Regions from separate parts of the Leisingera sp. NJS201 genome, predicted to be linked through region 2. Evidence: riboswitches for the same ligand, from Rfam matches in the RefSeq annotation. Region 2 holds a riboswitch; each other region holds the start of a gene.
The links. A riboswitch is a leader RNA that binds a small molecule or an ion and turns the genes downstream of it on or off. The one in region 2 is predicted to bind cobalamin.
Positions count from the first base shown of each region.

Region 1: another riboswitch for cobalamin. It lies ahead of ETW23_RS24575 (CbtB domain-containing protein); the one in region 2 lies ahead of ETW23_RS02070 (SRPBCC family protein).
Region 3: another riboswitch for cobalamin. It lies ahead of ETW23_RS02955 (TonB-dependent siderophore receptor); the one in region 2 lies ahead of ETW23_RS02070 (SRPBCC family protein).

Region 1 covers NZ_CP038240.1:52,073-58,364, forward strand. Annotated here, with positions in the region: gene ETW23_RS24555 (Tn3 family transposase) at 1-1,163, shown strand, start outside; gene ETW23_RS24560 (recombinase family protein) at 1,295-1,861, shown strand; gene ETW23_RS24565 (hypothetical protein) at 1,913-2,416, opposite strand; gene ETW23_RS24570 (CbtA family protein) at 2,482-3,180, opposite strand; gene ETW23_RS24575 (CbtB domain-containing protein) at 3,185-3,355, opposite strand; cobalamin riboswitch at 3,389-3,602, opposite strand; gene ETW23_RS27015 (DUF1636 domain-containing protein) at 3,756-4,091, opposite strand; gene ETW23_RS24585 (hypothetical protein) at 4,927-5,319, shown strand; gene ETW23_RS24590 (TolC family protein) at 5,625-6,292, shown strand, end outside.
Region 2 covers NZ_CP038234.1:411,273-417,564, reverse strand. Annotated here, with positions in the region: gene ETW23_RS02075 (hybrid-cluster NAD(P)-dependent oxidoreductase) at 3-1,088, opposite strand; gene ETW23_RS02070 (SRPBCC family protein) at 1,093-2,328, opposite strand; cobalamin riboswitch at 2,433-2,634, opposite strand; gene ETW23_RS02065 (dihydrofolate reductase family protein) at 2,907-3,443, shown strand; gene ETW23_RS02060 (TetR/AcrR family transcriptional regulator) at 3,447-3,998, shown strand; gene ETW23_RS02055 (DUF1523 family protein) at 4,073-4,717, opposite strand; gene ETW23_RS02050 (hypothetical protein) at 4,728-4,994, opposite strand; gene ETW23_RS02045 (DUF6638 family protein) at 4,995-6,292, opposite strand, start outside.
Region 3 covers NZ_CP038234.1:600,713-607,004, forward strand. Annotated here, with positions in the region: gene ETW23_RS02945 (NAD(P)H-dependent oxidoreductase) at 1-136, shown strand, start outside; gene rpsA (30S ribosomal protein S1) at 413-2,095, shown strand; cobalamin riboswitch at 2,696-2,905, shown strand; gene ETW23_RS02955 (TonB-dependent siderophore receptor) at 3,061-4,944, shown strand; gene ETW23_RS02960 (ABC transporter substrate-binding protein) at 4,954-5,784, shown strand; gene ETW23_RS02965 (iron ABC transporter permease) at 5,781-6,292, shown strand, end outside.

The DNA of each region.
Region 1 (6,292 bases), on a different replicon from region 2:
CAGCGAGCCGTGAGGCGCTTGACCGCAAGGTCAGAGACCAGCGTTTGCTTCTGTGTCTGTATGGTCTGGGTACCAATGCCGGTTTGAAGCGAGTGGCCGCCGGAGTGCCTGGGACCAGCTATGATGAGCTGCTGCACATTCGCCGCCGGTATATCGATGCGGCCTCTCTTCGGGCTGCGGCGGCAAAAGTCGCGGATGCCACTTTGGCGGTTCGGAATCCGGCGGTATGGGGTGATGCAGGAACTGCCTGCGCGGCAGATTCCACCAAATTCGGGGCCTGGGACCGGAACTTGATGACGGAATGGCACGCCCGGTACGGCGGGCGGGGTGTCATGATCTACTGGCATGTCGAGCGTCAGGCAACCTGTGTCTACTCCCAGCTGAAGCGGTGTTCATCCTCGGAAGTGGCGGCCATGATTGAAGGCGTCTTGCGACACTGTACGGATATGGAGATTCAGAGGCAGTATGTGGACAGCCATGGTCAGAGCACGGTTGGATTTGCCTTCTGTCATCTTCTTGGCTTTGACCTGGCCCCGCGACTGAAAGCCATTGCGCGACAGAAACTGATCCTCCCGAGTGCAGGAATGCGTAGTCAGTTGCCAAACCTTCTGCCAATTTTGTCGAGTGTCGTCGATTGGGGTGAGATTGAGCAGCAGTATGATGAAATGGTCAAATACGCGGCCGCCATGAAGCACGGGACAGCTGACCCTGAAGCTATTCTGCGACGGTTTGCACGTGCCGACGTAATGCACCCGACCTACAAGGCGCTGGTGGAACTTGGCCGCGCCATCAAGACGATATTTCTGTGCCGCTATCTGCGCTCTGAAGCCTTCCGCCGGGAAATCCATGAAGGATTGAACGTGGTCGAGAATTGGAACAGCGCCAATGGTTTTGTGTTCTTCGGCAAAGGTGGCGAGATTTCCAGCAACCGGATTGCTGATCAGGAAATCTCGGCTCATGCATTGCACTTGCTTCAAGCCTCACTGGTCTATGTAAACACCCGCATGATGCAATCGGTTCTGGCGGAACCGATATGGGCCACCCGGCTGACGGATCGGGACTATAATGGTCTTTCCCCGCTGATCTATGCTCATATCAATCCCTATGGCCGGTTCGATGTTGATCTGGACCAGCGGATTGATTTCGGCGCGATGGCCGCATGAAACTTATGTAACAAAAGGGTGCACCAAAAGGTAACAGGCGTAGGTGACAGGTCGAAACGTCACAAATGAGTGGTCAACCACACATTAGTTACGGTATCAGAGTGGTAACCACCCTAATGTGACAGATTGCCATGCCCCGTATCGGATACGCCCGTGTCAGTTCATCGAGCCAGGATCTCCATGTCCAGAAAACCATGCTGAAGACAGCGGGCTGTGAGATCATCCGATCAGAAACGGTCTCTGGTGCGTCTCGCGACAACCGATCCGAATTGGCAACCATGATGGAATTCCTACGGGAAGGCGATGAGTTGGTTGTTCATCGTCTGGATCGCCTCGGCCGTTCCACCCGCGATGTGCTGAATCTGGTGCATGAGTTGGACGCCAAACGCGCATCTCTCCGTGTGCTTGAACCGGAAGTCACCACGGCCGGGGACATGGGCCGAATGGTAATAACTGTGCTCGGAATGGTGGCCGACATGGAACTTAAGTTCATCCGTGACCGACAACGCGCGGGAATTGCGGCGGCCAAAGATAAGGGCGTTTACAAGGGGAGGCGGAAATCCGTTGATGATGATGAAATTCGGCGGTTGGCGAACGAAGGCATCGCAAAAGCTCAGATCGCTCGTGATCTTGGCGTTTCAAGAATGACCGTCTATCGGGCGCTCGCAAAGGCTGAAACAGAAGCTGACGTTGATTGAGGATGCGGCAAAATAGGGCAGAGAGCCCTTTCTATCGAGCGAACGCTGCAGTCAGGAGCCATCACCGCCCGCTGGGACGCTGGTCTTCGCTTCCAACGGCTCCCCCTCCACCTGCAACGTCTTGTGGCTGTTGGTGTTGAGCGAGACCTTCACTTCTGCCCCTTCGGGCAGGGCTGGGATATGCATCCAGTTTGCATAGAGCCGAGCGAGTTTCTCGCCGTTCACATAGACATGCGCGTGGCCTTCGCCGTCCACGTCCGCGGAGGAGGCGTTTTGAGGTGCAAAGCGGAAGTTCTGCGGCGTGACTTGCAGGTTCCAGCCTGCCATCGGGTCCTTGTGCAGCTGGATGGCGACGCCGGGGGCATCGGGGCCTGCCGCTAGGCTGACAGCTTGGGAATGGTCATGGGCGGTCATTTCACCATGGCCGCCGCCGAAGTGGTCAGCGCTGCCATGCTCATGGCCATCGAAGGTGACGCCATTGCCGGCTGCGATCACGAAGCCGGCACCGCCGCCAAAGATCAGGCCTATGGCAAAAAGAGCAAGAGAGCGGGACATATCGGTATCCTCGGAAAAGAGTTTCCCCGCCGGGCGAACCCGGCGGGGATCAGGCTGGGCCAGTATCAGGCGGCGGCTTCTGCGCGCTTGCCTTCGGTTTGCCAGAAGTAGCCGGCAAAGCTGCCCAAGAGCACCCAGGCGGCCATGCCGACGCCAAAGGCGCGGGCGGCAAACAGGGCGCCGATCTCTGTCGGAACCGGGCCGGTGAAGCTTTCGGGCTCAGGCGCGCCGATTACATGCGGCGCCAGCAGCAGCAGGGCTGCGACGGTATAGCCCGCCAAGCTGCCGCCATAGGCAATCAGCCACATGGCAACGCCCGCGGCGGCCACAGTTGCCCCCCACCAGATCTGACGCGCACCGACATCGGCGGCGGCCACGCCCGGAACTTCCGGCGCCAGCGTCAGGCCGGGCGCGAAGTGGAAGGTGATGAAACCCGCCAGGCCCCATAGAATACCGGTGCGCGCGTTGATCTCGTGGCCCTGGCGTTCAGCCACCGACATCAGCGCCGCCATCACCAGCGCATAGCCGGTGTAGGTCAGCATGGTGAAGATGATGCTGAGCCCGTCACGCATCGGTTCGGCAAACATGCCGGGCAGGTCGGGATGGGCCGTCACCGCTTCGGCACCAAAATGCACCAGCTCTCCTGATTCATAAAGCTCAGCGTGCAGCAGCACGGGCTGCACGAAAACGAGCTGCAGCAGGGCGGTAATCAGCCCTGCTGCAGCGCCAGCGAACAGGCCGCTGGTCAGAATGCGACTGAACATGGCCTTAGTGGCAGGGGAAGCCAGTTGCGTGGCGCACATCATGCGCGGCGTCGTGCAGGGCAGATGCCTGAACATGGCCGGTCAGCGTGATGATCCCGAAACCCAGAACCACTGCAAACAGTGCCGGAAGAACACTGGTGCCAGCGGCGGAAGCCTTAAGCGTCTTGGTCGTCATTTTTAGTCCTCCTTACCGTCACACCCGACGGTACAAGTTGCGTTACCACACGGCCGGTCTCCTGACTCGCGGGTCGCTGCTGCCATCCTCCTTCCCGGCCTTGGCCAGTGGATATTGGAAGGCCGCTCGCCGCTCACAGTCGCGGGGGCGGTTGAGGCTTCGGTGCCGCGATTTGGTCCACCGTCCTCATTCCCGTTTCAGTCCCAGTGCTTAGGCACCATCAGACACCGTATCATGTGGTAATGCCCCGTGCGGCTGAGTCCGGTCAAGGATGATTCCGCCAATTTAAAACACGTCAGCGTCATGCACGGGCGGAAACCGGAAGGCAGGAACCCCTGATAATTTCCAATTTCTCGGCAAAAAACTGCTGGATCTCTTTGTCCTGCCGGCAGCAAGCGGTTCAGTCCAGATCCGCAGGGATGCGGGCGATCACCTTAAACCGCAGTCGGCCCAGCGGCCTGGCATCGGCAAAATTGCCATCCGGGCTAACCTCATACATCCGCAGGAAGGTCAGGATGTCCGGCAGGTCACCCGCGGTGATTTCCCCGAATAGATAGGCGGTCTTCCCGCTTTGCCGCATAGCTAGGGTTTGCGGCCGCTTGCAACCGGACATACATTCCACCTGCTGCAGCCTTACTTTTCCTCCCGAAGCCTCCAAAGCCGCGGCGACCTGCCCAAAAAAGGCAGGGTCTGCGTCGCGGCAAGTTCGGCATAAGGTGAGTGTGGGCAGGCTCATGCGCCGGGCAGGTCCTCAATCGAGCGATCTTCGTTGGAAACCTACGTCCCGTGGTACCATGCAAGCTTGGCTTCAATACCAATTTTGACGCTGAATTTCCTAAAGAGTCCATAGTTAGTTTTGAGGCAAATGTGCTTGGGGCAGCTTGCTGACGCAAGTCGCTCGAATGCTTTTTGTCCAAAACTTCGCCGCGCGGACCACTGAGGCGGATAAACCGTAGAATCAAGGCTTTGCGAAGTATCGCGAGCGGGCCACATCATCCGCACTGCGAGTTAGAACTGTTGCCCTCTGAAAGCAGTCTTAGGGGTGGAAAACACTGCCTTCCCATTCCCTCGCAACCGCAGCAAGGATTGAACAGCCGCGGCGACGGGTGGTTTCGTTGCGCACCCTACCAGTTCAAACAGCACGCAGCGAATGGCGGCAGCTTCAAGCGTTCACACTTCGGATCATTATCTCGATCTCTCTTGGATTTATCAGAAGCAAAGGGCAAACCGACCACGGTCCTGGCGACAACTGAGCCTATGCGGGAGTTGCCCGAAACCGGCCTGCGCCGGGTATCGCTGACAATCTTCCTAAGCTTGCAGGATCACCGAAGCAGGCGTTTCAGCAGCCACAGGCTTGACCACTCTGCCGAACTGTTCAGCCAACGAATCGTCACTTTCGATAAGTCTTATCAGACTTAGCCCTCCTGCGCAGGAAGGTTTGCTTCGCGTTGTAGTCGCATACGATCCGACAGGGAACTTCGAGGAAAACGCTTCTGAAATGCTCAAATTCGTGCGCTGAATACATCATTGCCATCTTGACGCGGACTGCTCCGGTGCTGTGCAATACCCGCATGATGTTTCTGGCACGTATCTTCCGGCTGATCAGGGTCGCCGCTGCTTTTGCGGTAGTTCTTGTGTTGGGATTTTCGTTGCCATCCGCTGCGCATTCTGTCGCGGGCCATCATAGCAATGCAGCGATGTCGCACGACGGACAAAGCCATACTGCCTCCTTTGTGGCCGGCGTAACGCATAAGGCTTCCCATATTGCCGAAAACGATGGTCAAGACACTGCGCAATACACCGCTGATGCCGGAAACTGCTGCGCGGGCGCCTGTATGGCCCTTGCAATACTTTCTTTGCAGCCTGATGCCGCTTTTGTTCAGCAGCCTGTCCGTTGGGTGATGGCTTCCGCGCAGCTGCCGTCTCAGGATCGTGTGAAGGTCCTGCGTCCTCCTAGATCCTGAAAATCTGACCCGCAGAAGCGGTAATTAAAGCCGTTCTGTGCCTAAGCGCAGAACCACTACAGATTATTCTCAGGAAAAACAGATGAAATCTCCTTTTCTGGCCGGGGCATGCGCCCTGCTGCTGGGGGCGTGTGCCGCTGATCCAGCAGCGCTGCCCGATACCGCAGCGTTGCAAAGGGTTGCTGCGCAATCCGGCCCTTACCGTACCCTGAATTATCAGTCTCCCTCTCGGGCTATGAACGCCAAGAACCCAGCGGCCCGGTTTCCTGGCGTGGCGTCAATGATCAGCAGCAGGAGGACCACTGATGAGGATCAGAGTTTGGCGCGCCGTGCTGGCGTCGCCCGTGGTACTTGCTGCCTGCTCGGCCGCTGTACCGGAGAAGTACACCAGCCCGCAGGCCGGATTTCAGGAAGTGGCCAGTCAGACTTCGGCGGTCATCGGCAAACGCACGGCCTTTGCGCAAACACAGGCGGAAAACGAGGCTTTGGCCAAGGAAGTCCGCAGCCTCGTGCAGGGCAAGACGATCTCCGCCGACACAGCGGTGCAAGCGGCGCTTTTGAACAACAAAGGATTGCAGGCATCTTATGCTGCAGTCGGGCTGTCGGCGGCGGAGGCCTGGCAGCAGATGACGCCGGAGAACCCGGTGGTGTCGATCGGCCTGTTGGGGATCGGGGCGCCTGAACTGGGCCTGTACCGGGCGCTGGAATCCACCATCGCCGTGAACCTGCTGGACGTGAAGACGCGCAAGCAGCGCATCGCTGTGGCCGAGGCCCAGTTCCAGCAGGCCCAGCTGAACGCGGTGAACGATACCTTGGCGCTGGCCGGGCAGACCCGGCAGGCCTGGATCACTGCCGTGGCGGCCTTTGAACGGCTGAGTTATCTGCGACAGGCCAGCGAGACTGCGGCAGCAGGGGCAGAGCTGGCGAGCCAGCTAGGCAGGACCGGCGCGCTGAACAAGGCGGGGCAGGCGCG
Region 2 (6,292 bases):
CATCAGATATCGACCTCAACCCGGCCAATCGGGTTGGAGCAGCAGGCCAGGATGAAACCGGCCTCCACGTCTTCCTCCGAAATGCCGCCGTTGTGGACCATATGCACCTCGCCTGCGGTTTTCTTGACCTTGCAGGTGCCGCAGATTCCGAAGGTGCAGCCCGACGGAATGTTGAGACCCGAGGCCTTGGCCACCGCCAGCACCGTATCTGTTTCGGTGCAGGTTGCCATAACACCGGAAGCCGCAAAGCTGATCTCGGCGGCAGCAGTTTCCTCCGGCACCACATCGTCGATCTCTGGCACATCAGCGGCTGTTTCAACCGGCGCGCCAAAGCTCTCCTGGTTGTAGTTCTCCATGTCAAAGCCCAGGCCGTTGAGCATGTCGCGCACCGCCTGCATGAAGGGTTCCGGCCCGCAGCAGTAGACCTCGCGCTCCAGGTAATCCTGCGCGATAAGGCCCAGCATGATCTGGTTCAGCTGGCCGCGGTAGCCGGTCCAGACCTGATAAGGGTCGTCCTCCTCCACCACCAGGTTCAGCTTCAGCCCCGGCAGCCGCGACGCCATGCTTTCCAGCTGCTGGCGGGCGATGATCTCGCTGGGGCGTTTGGCGCAGTTGATAAAGCAGATGTCGGGCGACTGGCCGCGGTCGAACAGATACTGGGTCATCGACAGGCTGGGTGTGATGCCCGAGCCTGCGGAGATGAACAGAAACTTGCCATTCGGACGCTTTGGCAGGGTGAACACCCCTGCCGGGCCGGAGGCGCGCAGGATCCTGCCGGGGCGCAGATGGTCCAGCATCCAGCGGGTGCCGATGCTGTCGCCCTGGGCCTTGACCGTGACCGAGATCGACAAGGGCCGCGAGGGCGACGAGCTGATGGTATAGGTGCGCCAGACTGTCCCTTCCGGCACCGGCAGCTCCAGCGTCAGGAACTGGCCCGGCTGGTATTTGAACCACGCGCCCGACGGCGCGCGGAAGCTGAAGGTGGCGGTGTTCGGCGCTTCCGGAACAACCGAGACGCATTCCAGCATCTCGTCGTCCTTCCACGCCAGGGTTTCGTCCAGAGTCTCAAAATTGGCCTGCAATCCCATGATCTTACTCCGCCGCAATCAGATGGCGGCCGGTCAGCGCGCGGGTCAGGTGTTCAGCATACCAGTTGGAGAACTGGATGACGCCGCTTTCCTGCACCTCGGAATAGGGACCGGGTTCATAAGCGGGGGAGTTGATGCCTTGCTGGTTGTCTTCGACCACAATGCGATCCTCGTCATTGGTCGCCATCCAGACCTCGGTCAGGCGCTTGATGTCGTAATCCTGGCCCTCGACCGCATCCTTGTGCACCAGCCATTTGGTAGTGACTTCGGTTTCGGTCGGGCTGATCGGAGTGACCCGGAACACGAGGGAATGATCCGGCAGGAAGTGGTTCCAGGTGGTCGGATAGTGGAACTTCAGCAGCGTGCCGGCATCAGCAAAGGGCACCCGGCCCAGCGGCTTGGCCACTGCCGCCTTGCCGTCCATGGTGTAGCTTTCCGCGCCCTCATTCAGCGGCATCCGCGCCAGCCGGTGCTGGCCGCGCGCATCCATGCGGAACTGCGCCGGGCAGCCTGCCGCTTCAATCCGGTCAAAGTGCTTTTGCAGATGCGGCGGGGTCTCGCCGCCCTCTACGCCAGTGACCGAAGGGTCCTCGGGGAAGGTCCGGCACAGCGACGGGTGGTTGCCGCCGCAGTGGTAGCACTCGCGGTTGTTCTCCCAGACCAGCTTCCAGTTGCCGTTCTCGATGATCGAGCTTTCAAAGGCCACCTTGGCATTGCCCAGATCATGCGGCTCCAGATAGGGACGCGCCACAGCGGCAAAGGCGTCGAAGTCCGGCGCCTCATCCGCCAGGCAGATGTAGATCAGCCCGGCCAGGTCGCGGCAATGCACCGGCTTCAGCCCGTGTTTGGAGGCATCGAAATCCGGCCCCATGTCACGCGCCCACAGCAGTTTGCCGTCCAGCTCGTAGGTCCACTGGTGGTAAGGGCAGACCAGCTTGGGCGAATTGCCCTTTTTCGCCTTGCACACAACCGAACCGCGGTGGCGGCAGGCGTTGTGGAAAGCACGCACTTCGCCATCAGTGCCACGCACGATGATGACGTTATACGATCCCACCTGATGGGTCACATAATTGCCCGGTTTCGGCACTTCGCAGGCGGGAATGGCAAACAGCCACTCGCGGTAGAAGATCTGCCGCATGTCCAGATCCAAAACACCCGGATCGGTGTAGAACGCCTGTTCCAGAGAATAGTTTTTCTGCCGCGCCATCAGCTTGGCCAGAATTTCGCTGTCGTGAAGCATCTGCTTCTCTCCTCTGCCGCATCCCCGCGGCGTGTTGGCTTGGGTGCAGGCATAAGCAAAGGGATTGCGGACACGCGCCGCAACCGCCCCGCCGCCGTCCGCGGTTGACGTTTACATGGCAAGGCTGGTTTCCGGACTGTCCCGGGGCCGCTTTGGCGGCGGGGCCTGGCACCTTCCCGAAGCCATTGGCTTCAGTGGTTGTTTGCCATGCCTTGCCCGGGGTCACCGTTGCGGGGGCAGTGCCGGAGTTTCACCAGCTTCCCAATTCTCCGCCCGAAGGACGGCACCTTGCTATCTGCGGTATTGCCTGAAAAATTTCCGGCCATCGGAAACAAAACCGACCCGGCGAAACCGGAATAAGACATGCAGGTTTACCGCGCCGGGCGGGACAGGGATGTCCAGAAACTCAAACCGGCATCCGCCAGCCCGTTTGCGGCAAGCGCTTATCTTTCATGCGGTTACCCGCGGCTGATCCCACCGAATCGATTCGCACGCAGTGAATCTTGCGTCAGCCCCTTGGAACGCGGCATGCGGTTAATTATATGTCGTATAATTAACCGCATGCACAGGAGAACCCGATGACCACCGGCCACGTCTTCATCGCCACCAGCCTCGACGGCTTTGTGGCCCGCCAGGACCATTCGCTGGATTGGCTGCACAAACAGCCTGTTGCCGAAGATGACGATGGCGGCTTTGCCGCCTTCATGTACAGCGTCGACGGGCTGGTCATGGGAACCGGATCGTTCCGCACCCTGCTCGGGTTCGGCCAATGGCCCTACAGCAAACCTGTTGTGGTCCTCAGCAGCAGCCTGACCGAACAGGACATTCCCGAGGAGCTGAAGGACAAGGTGCGCCTCAGCACCGCCGCGCCCGCAGACCTTATGCAGGAGCTGCAAGAAGAGGGCTGGACCCGCGCCTATATCGACGGCGGACGGATGGTGCAGTCCTTCCTGCGCCAGGGGCTTATCGCCGATCTGACCATCACAACGGTCCCGATTCTGATCGGCATCGGGATTCCGCTGTTCGGCAGCCTGGACCGGGACATCGACCTCCAGGCGGCAAGCTCCCGCATCCTGCCCACCGGCATGGTCCAGACCACGTTCCGGGTAGCCTGACCAATGCCCCCGCGCATGGGCCGCCCGCCCAGGGGCAGCCGGACCCTCAGCAAGGATGATGTGCTGAAAACGGCCCTGCAGCTGCTCGATGAGGGCGGCAGCAAGGCCCTCACCTTCAAAGCACTGGCAAAGGCGCTTGGCGTCACCCCGATGGCCGTTGCCCATCACGCCGGAACCAAGGACGAGATGATTGCATCCCTCGTCGCCATTGCGTTTGCAGGTTCAGACACCCCGTCAGAAGCGGCAACGCCCAAACTGCGGCTGCGCGACCTGATGACACGCTATTGCGCCCAGGTGACCAAGCATCCGGAGCTTGCAAAGTGCATCCTGGAAAACCCGGCCCTGATCGGCCCCTCCCTGACCGGGCTGACCCGGCTGATCGAGGCGGAAATCACCGCCGCAGACGTATCTGGCGCAGAGGCCCGCACCATTCTCTGCCTGCTGGTGGATTACACACACGGTTTCGCCTTTGCTGCCGCCGCGGCACCACGCGGGGCGCTTTCGGCTGGCGATTTCACCCCGGCGCTGGATTGGGTGCTCGACCGTATCGAATAAAAAAAATGCGGGCCCGTTCAGGCCCGCGCATCCGTTTGCAAGTTTCAGAGCCGCCCGGTCCGCGGCCCCTCTCGTCACTTCGACTTCCAGCTGTCCAGCCAGCGCCGGAACCGTCCCCTGCGCTCGGCAAGCGCATCGCCGGCGGCATACAGGCTGTCTTCGACATTCTCGACCATCGGGTCGATCCGCGCCCGGCGGAAGCGGCGCCAGCGCACATAGACGGCCCAGAATACCGCCGCCAGAAGCACCAGAACAATGATCGTGAACCAGTTGGCTGGCTTGTCCTCCGGTCCCGCAACCGGGTTGATCGTCACCGCGTTGGGAAAGACCGACAGGAATTCATTGCGCCAGCCATAGTGCATCACCGCCACCCATTCCGGGTTCGCCTTGGTTGAGATGCTGTCATTGGCATCCGTATACAGATTGGCCGTATCGAACTTGAAATAGGGCGGCCAATTCCAGCCGGTATCCTCATTCCGGTACACGATATTGCGGCCATTGGGGCGCACCGCCTGGATGAACTGCACATCGCGGTTGATCAGCTCCGCCGACTGGTCATCCGGCTGCGACCAGAAAACCCGCGTCCAGTCGTTCAGCTCCTGCCGCTCCTCGTAGGTATTGACGATCCGCACCACATCGTACTGCGGCAGCGTATAATGCAGAAAGGCCCCGAACAGCACCCAGATGGTGATCAGGAAAGCCCATTTGATGAAACGCATCTGCTGCACCTCACATGAAGTTAATGACATAGACCAGAAACGCCAGCGCCCCCAGCGGAATGATATAGACCAGCAGGATCAGCTTGCGCCGGAACGAGCGGTCGTATTGTTTCAGCCCCCGCTGGATGAAGGCGGAGCGGTCGCCGGTCAACCCCTTCTCTTTCCAGCGGCGTTTCAGTTTCGCCCGCCGCACCTCACGCGAATAAAGCGACACCGTGCCATAGGCCACGGTCAGCACCACCAGCAGGATCAGGATCAGGCGAAAAAAACCGAACATTCAGCGGTCCCTTACCCGGCTGACCGCGCCCCAGGGGCCGACCCGATCGACCATCCCCTTGCGCTGCACCCGCGGCAGCTTGGGCAGACGGTCCTGCATATCCGGCTCATGCCCGAACAGCGCGGCGCGCGCGCCGGCCTTGTCCACCGCATATTCGCGCGCCAGGAACTCAGCCGCATAGGCCTTTTTCGTCTCCGGCCAGCCCCGGTACTGACGGTAGAATTCTTCCTTGTGGCAGATGAACATCTGCCGGAAGTCATGCGGGCACAGCTCCGCCAGCAGCATATTCACCAAGTCCCGCTGGGCAGTGTCCGACGCCCGCAAGGAATAGAAATAGGCCGGATGGTCCGAGCGGATCTTCGGCCATTTGCCGCCCCCCTCGGCCCAGCGCACCAGCGCCGCCAGCCCCTCGAACTCCGCCGGCAGCTCATCCGCATGCCGCGCCGCCATCCGCCGCAGGTCACCGCGCGACAGGCCAGTGAGGTCCCGGCCCTTCCCGGTCAGCACGCTCACCGCCAGGAACCCCATTTTCTGCCGCAGGATCGCCGCGCCATCGACGCCGCGCGACCGGATCACCGGCTCTGCCAGCCCGTTCAGTTCCAGAAACTTGGCAATCGCATTGCGCTCGCTCAGATCAAACACGCGGGCCAGCGGCACGTCCTCGGGCTTCGCTCCGCTGGCAATCACCGCCGGGTGCTCAACGTCCTGAAACACATAAAGCCCGCCGAAATGCGCAGTCCAGAAGTTCGACTGCTCAAAGACCTCATGCTCCAGATGCACCGGATTGCGGGTCACATCGCCGGTCTTCTCCGCCGTCGCAATCATCTCCCCGATCAGCGCATCGTCAAACCAGGCATCCTCATGCGTTTTGAACCGCTCCACCAGCTGCGCCAGGTGGTCCGCATGGCGCAAGGTGCCCTTGGTGGTATCCGCCTCGATCCGCACCTGCCGGATGTCGAACAGCTTGGCCGGAGAGGGCACCTCAAACACCGAATTCACCAGCTCGCCTGCCACCGCATCCGTCGCCGTCAGCGCAAACAGCTGGCGTTCATTGACCTCGATGAATCGGCGCAGAATGTCCCGGCTGGTGGAGAATTTCACGTGAAGCAGCGGGCAGCGCTTCTGCTCGGTCGACAGCAGAATGAACTGCCGGTTCACGCCTGCATGGTTCAGATAGTGATCATCCCCCAGCTCATCCCCGATTTCGGGCGAAAAACCCGAGATATCGACGTGGAAATCCGTGAGGTCCGTGGTCTTGCCGGTCAGATGCTTCAGCGCGCGCCTATACCGCTCCACCA
Region 3 (6,292 bases), 190 kb from region 2:
CCTGGGGCTCAAGGACCGTGGCCTGCGCTCGGTCCTGCTCTTGCCGCTTGGCACCCGCGCCGAAGAAGGCGACTGGCTTCTGCCGATGAAAAAGGTCCGCAAATCCCGCGACACCATCGTGACCGAAATCGCCTGAGGCGTGAACAATGCGGCAAGCGGCAATCCAGGCCGCTTGCCGCAGCTCTGATCAGCTTCCTCTTGCACGCACCCGGGAATCCGCCTATACGCGCGCTGTCGGTACAAGGGCGGTCAACGTCCGGATGACACATCTGAGCAGGGCTGGGGCACACCTCGGCCCTTTGTGTTTGTTTGATCAGATGTGATCCGGGCCACGTCCTGTGCGGCTGAACCAAGACCGGCGGAGACAACCGCATGGCCAGAAAAACCGTATGAAAAGGAAATCTGAGACCTCATGGCTCAAAACGTATCAATGGAGGATTTCGAAGCCCTCCTGAATGAAAGCTTCGAAATGGACACTCCGGACGAGGGTTCGGTTGTCAAAGGCAAAGTACTGGCAATCGAAGCCGGTCAGGCCATCATCGACGTCGGCTACAAAATGGAAGGCCGCGTTGATCTGAAAGAATTCGCAAATCCCGGCGAAGCTGCTGAAATCGCTGTCGGCGACGAAGTGGAAGTCTTCCTGCGCTCGGCTGAAAACGCCCGCGGCGAAGCCGTCATCTCGCGTGAGATGGCCCGCCGCGAAGAAGCCTGGGACCGCCTGGAAAAAGCATACGCAGACGATCAGCGCGTCGAGGGCGCGATCTTCGGCCGCGTCAAGGGCGGCTTCACTGTCGACCTGGGCGGCGCTGTTGCGTTCCTGCCCGGTAGCCAGGTTGACGTGCGCCCCGTGCGCGACGCGGGCCCCCTGATGGGTCTGAAGCAGCCGTTCCAGATCCTGAAAATGGACCGCCGCCGCGGCAACATCGTTGTCTCGCGCCGCGCCATCCTGGAAGAATCGCGTGCCGAACAGCGTGCCGAAGTCATCGGCAACCTGACCGAAGGCCAAGCGGTCGACGGTGTGGTCAAGAACATCACCGAATACGGTGCGTTTGTTGACCTGGGCGGCGTTGACGGCCTGCTGCACGTCACCGACATGGCATGGCGCCGTGTGAACCACCCCTCCGAGATCCTGTCGATCGGCGAAACCGTCAAGGTTCAGGTCATCAAGATCAACAAAGAGACCCACCGTATCTCCCTCGGCATGAAGCAGCTGCAGGAAGATCCGTGGGATCTGGTTGGCGCCAAGTACCCGCTTTCCTCGGTCCACAAGGGCCGCGTCACCAACATCACCGATTACGGTGCATTTGTTGAGCTGGAGCCGGGCGTCGAAGGTCTGGTGCACGTCTCCGAGATGTCCTGGACCAAGAAGAACGTCCACCCGGGCAAGATCGTCTCCACTTCCCAGGAAGTCGACGTCATGGTTCTGGAAATCGACGGTGCCAAGCGCCGCGTGTCCCTGGGCCTCAAGCAGACCATGCGCAACCCGTGGGAAGTCTTCTCCGAAGCCAACCCGGAAGGCACCGAGGTCGAAGGCGAAGTCAAGAACATCACCGAATTCGGTCTGTTCATTGGCCTCGACGGCGACATCGACGGCATGGTTCACCTCTCCGACCTCAGCTGGGACGAGCGCGGTGAAGATGCGATCCAGAACTACCGCAAGGGCGACATGGTTTCGGCCGTTGTTTCCGAAGTGGACGTCGACAAAGAGCGTATCTCGCTGTCGATCAAAGCTCTGGGCGGCGACAAGTTTGCAGAAGCGGTTGGCGGCGTGAAGCGCGGCTCGATCGTGACCGTGAACGTGACCGCGATCGAAGACGGCGGCATCGAAGTGGAATATGAGGGCATGAAGTCCTTCATCCGCCGCTCCGACCTGGCGCGCGACCGTGCCGACCAGCGCCCCGAGCGCTTCTCGGTTGGCGACAAGGTCGACGTCCGCGTCACCAACGTCGACTCCAAGACCCGTCGTCTGGGCCTGTCGATCAAGGCACGCGAGATTGCAGAAGAGAAAGAAGCAGTGGAACAGTATGGCTCCTCGGACTCCGGCGCATCGCTGGGCGACATCCTGGGCGCCGCACTGAAGTCGGGCGACGAGTAATCTCCCCGGCCTCACGGCTGCTGAAAACGAAAGCCCCGCAGGTGTCTGCGGGGCTTTTTTCTTGGTTGGGAGGGCTGGTTCGAGCCCATTGCGGAAGTGCCGGATTCTCGCGGCGCGCGTGCAGCACGACGGCCCGCTGCACTTCCGGAAACCGCCCGCTGCATGGCAGAAGGAAGTGCGGAGGGTTAGGCATGGTGCAGGGACGTTTTGGCGGGCAGTGCCCAAGGCGCGCAGACGCCTTTCCTTCACCGCGGCTGCAAGCAGACAGGGCAAGAGGAAACACTTTTGCCACTAATCGCAGAAAGTGAACCTTCCAGTTTTCAACTGGCATTGGAAAGGAGCAACGACGGGCTTGCCTGCATTGCAAAAGCTCGCCTCATAGGTCCCGCATGAGATTGAACAGCAGTATCGGCCGCGGTTCGACATACTCCCTTTCAGACTTAAGCCGCATCCCCGGTGCTCAAAGCCGAATTTTCTTCACGAAGATTCTCGGACGTAAGTGTATAAATTTAAACAATTGTTTTTTCATTTCACCTTGCAGTCAATCCATAGCAATCTCGATTGAGTTTGCTTCCGCTTGACAGAACAAATCCGGTTTGCCTAAGTCGCGCCTATTCTGGTCCGGCTGGGAAACCACCCGGGTAAAAGGGAACACGGTGAAGTGTAGCCAACAGGCGCTGAATCCGTGACTGCCCCCGCAACTGTGAGCGGAGAGCAATGCTGCGAAATGCCACTGCCCCAAGGGGCGGGAAGGCGCGGCAAAGCTTCGACCCGCGAGTCAGGAGACCTGCCAGGATGATCACCCTATCCCGGTGCGGGGCGCGCCGTAGATAACGGATTTCCGTAGTGGTGGCAGTTTTCACCGTCTGCGGAGGCAGTGCCTTCCAAAGACCCGACCCGAATACACTGCCCGCTTGGGCAGTCACTTGGCCTGCGTTTGTTGCGCGGGCCGGGAGGAATGGAATATGCGCAAGGCAAGCTTGTCCCTGGCCGCGGCCCTGGCCGTCACCCCTGCAATCGCAACCGCCCAGGATTCAGAGGTCACTGACCTGGCGGAGATCATCGTCTCCGGCGGCCTGACGCCGATTGAGGCCCAAAAATACGGCCGCTCCGTCTCAGTTCTGACCAGCGAAGAAATCGAAGATCGCGGTATCACCACTGTCCAGGACGCGCTGCGTTCGGTCCCCGGCCTGATGATAAACGGCTCCGGCGACAGCTTTACCCAGGTCCGCATCCGCGGCGCCGAAGCAAATCACACGCTGATCCTGATCGACGGTGTCGAAGCCTCTGGCGGTGACAGCGAGTACATCCTGTCCGGCCTGGACACTGCCAACATCGAGCGGATCGAGGTCCTTCGCGGCCCGCAGTCGGTGTTCTATGGCTCCAACGCCTCAGCCGGTGTGATCAACATCATCACCAGGACCGGCGGCATCGGCACCGAATATGGCGGTAGCGCCGAGGCGGGTTCGGACGGCTACCGGGCGTCGGCGCGGATCTCGTCACGGACCGAGCGCGGCGGCATTTCCTTCAGCTTCGCCCATGACAATGACGACGGCTACGATACCTCCGGCGATGGCGGTGAAGAGGACGGCATCCGCCGCAGCACCTTGCAGCTGAAGGGCGATTACCTCGTCACCGACCGGCTGAAACTTGGCTTCAACGTCCGCACCTCGGATGAGCGCCATGACAGCGACAGCACTTCTTTCACCGCAACAGACGCAGCCAGCTATGTTGTGGATGATCCCACGCAATTCAGTGACCGCGATGAGCAACTGGCCCAGATCTACGGCGAACTGGACACGTTGGGCGGCCGCCTGAAGCATCGGTTGTCGCTGGAACGCACTGACTTTGACCGCGCTTTCAATGGCGGCACCCCGACAGAGACCAAGACCGAAGCAGCAAATTACCTGCTGAGTATTGGCCTGGACGGGCAGCCGGCGGATCAGGCAGACCACCTTTTGAACGCAATGCTGGAATGGGAAAAGGATTCCAGCAGTTCCAACCCGGCCTTTGCGCGCGAAACCAGTTCGATTGCCCTGGAATACCGCGGCAGCTTTGCCAACGGCCTGGATCTGCAGCTTGGCGTGCGCCACGACAACAACAGCGTATTCGAAGATGCCACCAGCTGGACGGCCAGTGCCTCTTATACTTTCGCAGGCAGCGGTGTGCGGCTGCACAGCTCCGCCGGGACAGGGATCGTGAACCCGTCTTACTTTGAGCTGTTTGCCAACAGTACATTTGGCGCCACCACCTACCTGGGCAATCCGAACTTGCAGCCGGAGGAAAACCGCAGCTTTGATTTCGGGGTAGAGGTGCCGTTCCTGCAAGGGCGCGGTCTGGTTGATGTGACCTATTTCGACGAGACGCTGACAGGAGAGATCGAGAGCTACATGGTGAACGCAACCACGTTCTCCTACCGCAATCAGGCAGGCGACAGCGAACGCAAAGGCGTTGAGTTGGCGGCAAGCCTGGATGCCACAGAAAACCTCTATCTGAACTTGTCCTACACCTATCTGGACGCCACCAACCCGGATGGTTCGGTTGAGGTTCGCCGTCCGGAGCACGAACTGCTGCTGAGCGCAACTCTGAAAACCTTCAACGGCCGCGGCTCTGTGACGACTGATGTCCGCCATGTAGCAGGCAACTGGGATACTCAGTTTTTCGGCTCTTTTGCTACTGCTGAACTGCCGGAATACACCACCGTCAACGTCTCGGCCCAGTATGACTTGACCGACAAAGTGGTGCTGACCGGGCGCGTCACCAACCTGTTCGACGAGGACTACGCCGACGTCTGGGGCTACGCCAAGCGCGGCCGTGCCGCCTATATCGGCGTAAGGGCCGCGTTCTGACCCATGCGCATGCTGCCCGGCATAGTCCTGGCTCTTTTGTGGGCCGCCACCGGTGCTATTGCCGGGCCGTCGCGCGTGGTCACGATGAATCTTTGTGCCGACCAGCTGGCGATGCTGCTGGCGGCCCCCGGCCAGCTGGCCTCGGTCTCCTATATCGCGCGGGACACACGCGCCTCGGCCATGGCTGACGCAGCAATGGCTTATCCCGTCAATCACGGGCTGGCTGAGGAGATATACCTGCTGCAGGCTGATCTGGTGATTGCCGGCGCCTATTCAACACCTGCCACCACGGATATGCTGCGCCGTCTTGGCGTGCCGGTGGTGGTGTTCCAGCCTGCCAGCTCACTGCAGGATGTGCGCGCACGTATCCTGCAGATGGGTCAGGTTCTGGGCCGCGAAGAGGCGGCCCGCGCATTGCTGGCAGACTATGACCAGCGGCTGGAAAAGTTCGAGCAAGCTGGGCCGGAGGCACCACGCGCCGTGCTTTATGCCGCCAACGGGTTCACTTCCGGCAGCATGACCCTCGCGGGCCAAATCCTGCGCGCGGCGGGACTGCGCAATATCGCGGATGAGCTGGGCTATGCGCACTCCGGTCATATGCCGCTGGAACTGCTGGCGTTGGCCGCGCCGGATCTGCTGATCGGCACGTCGCCCTATCCGCGCGCCTCCCGCAGCGAGGACAATCTGGCGCATCCGGTGGTGCGGCAGCTGGCCGCCCGCAGCGGTGCCGGGCAGATCCGCGATGCGGATTGGGTCTGCGGCACCCCGCATGTGCTGCGCGCGGTGGCGGCGCTGGCGGAGGAACGCCGCATTTTTCTGGAAAAGGAGGGCCGGGAATGACCCGTCTGATGCTGATGCTTGCCACGGCCGTTCTGGCGTTGTTCCCTCTGTCGCTGACCGTGGGGCCTGCGGATGTGGGCATCGGCGAAAGCCTCGCGGCCCTTTTTGACAACAGCTATGGCCCGCTGACGCTGGTGATGCGCGAAATCCGGCTGCCGCGGGCGCTGCTGGCGGTGATTATCGGCGGAGGTCTGGGGCTGACGGGGGCCGCGATGCAGGGCTATCTGCGCAATCCGCTGGCGGAGCCGGGACTGATCGGCGTGTCCTCCTCGGCGGCGCTGGGGGCGGTTTTGGCGATCAACACCGGACTGGCGGCCAGCCTCACCCTGGGCCTGCCGCTGGCCGCTCTGGCCGGTGCTTTGGCGGGTGTGTTTCTGGTGATGGCGCTGGCCGGGCCGCAGGGCGGCTCGCTGACGCTGATCCTGGCAGGGATCGCGATTTCGGCGATGGCGGCGGCGCTCACCTCGCTGGTGCTGAACCTGTCGCCCAACCCCTTTGCCGCCAATGA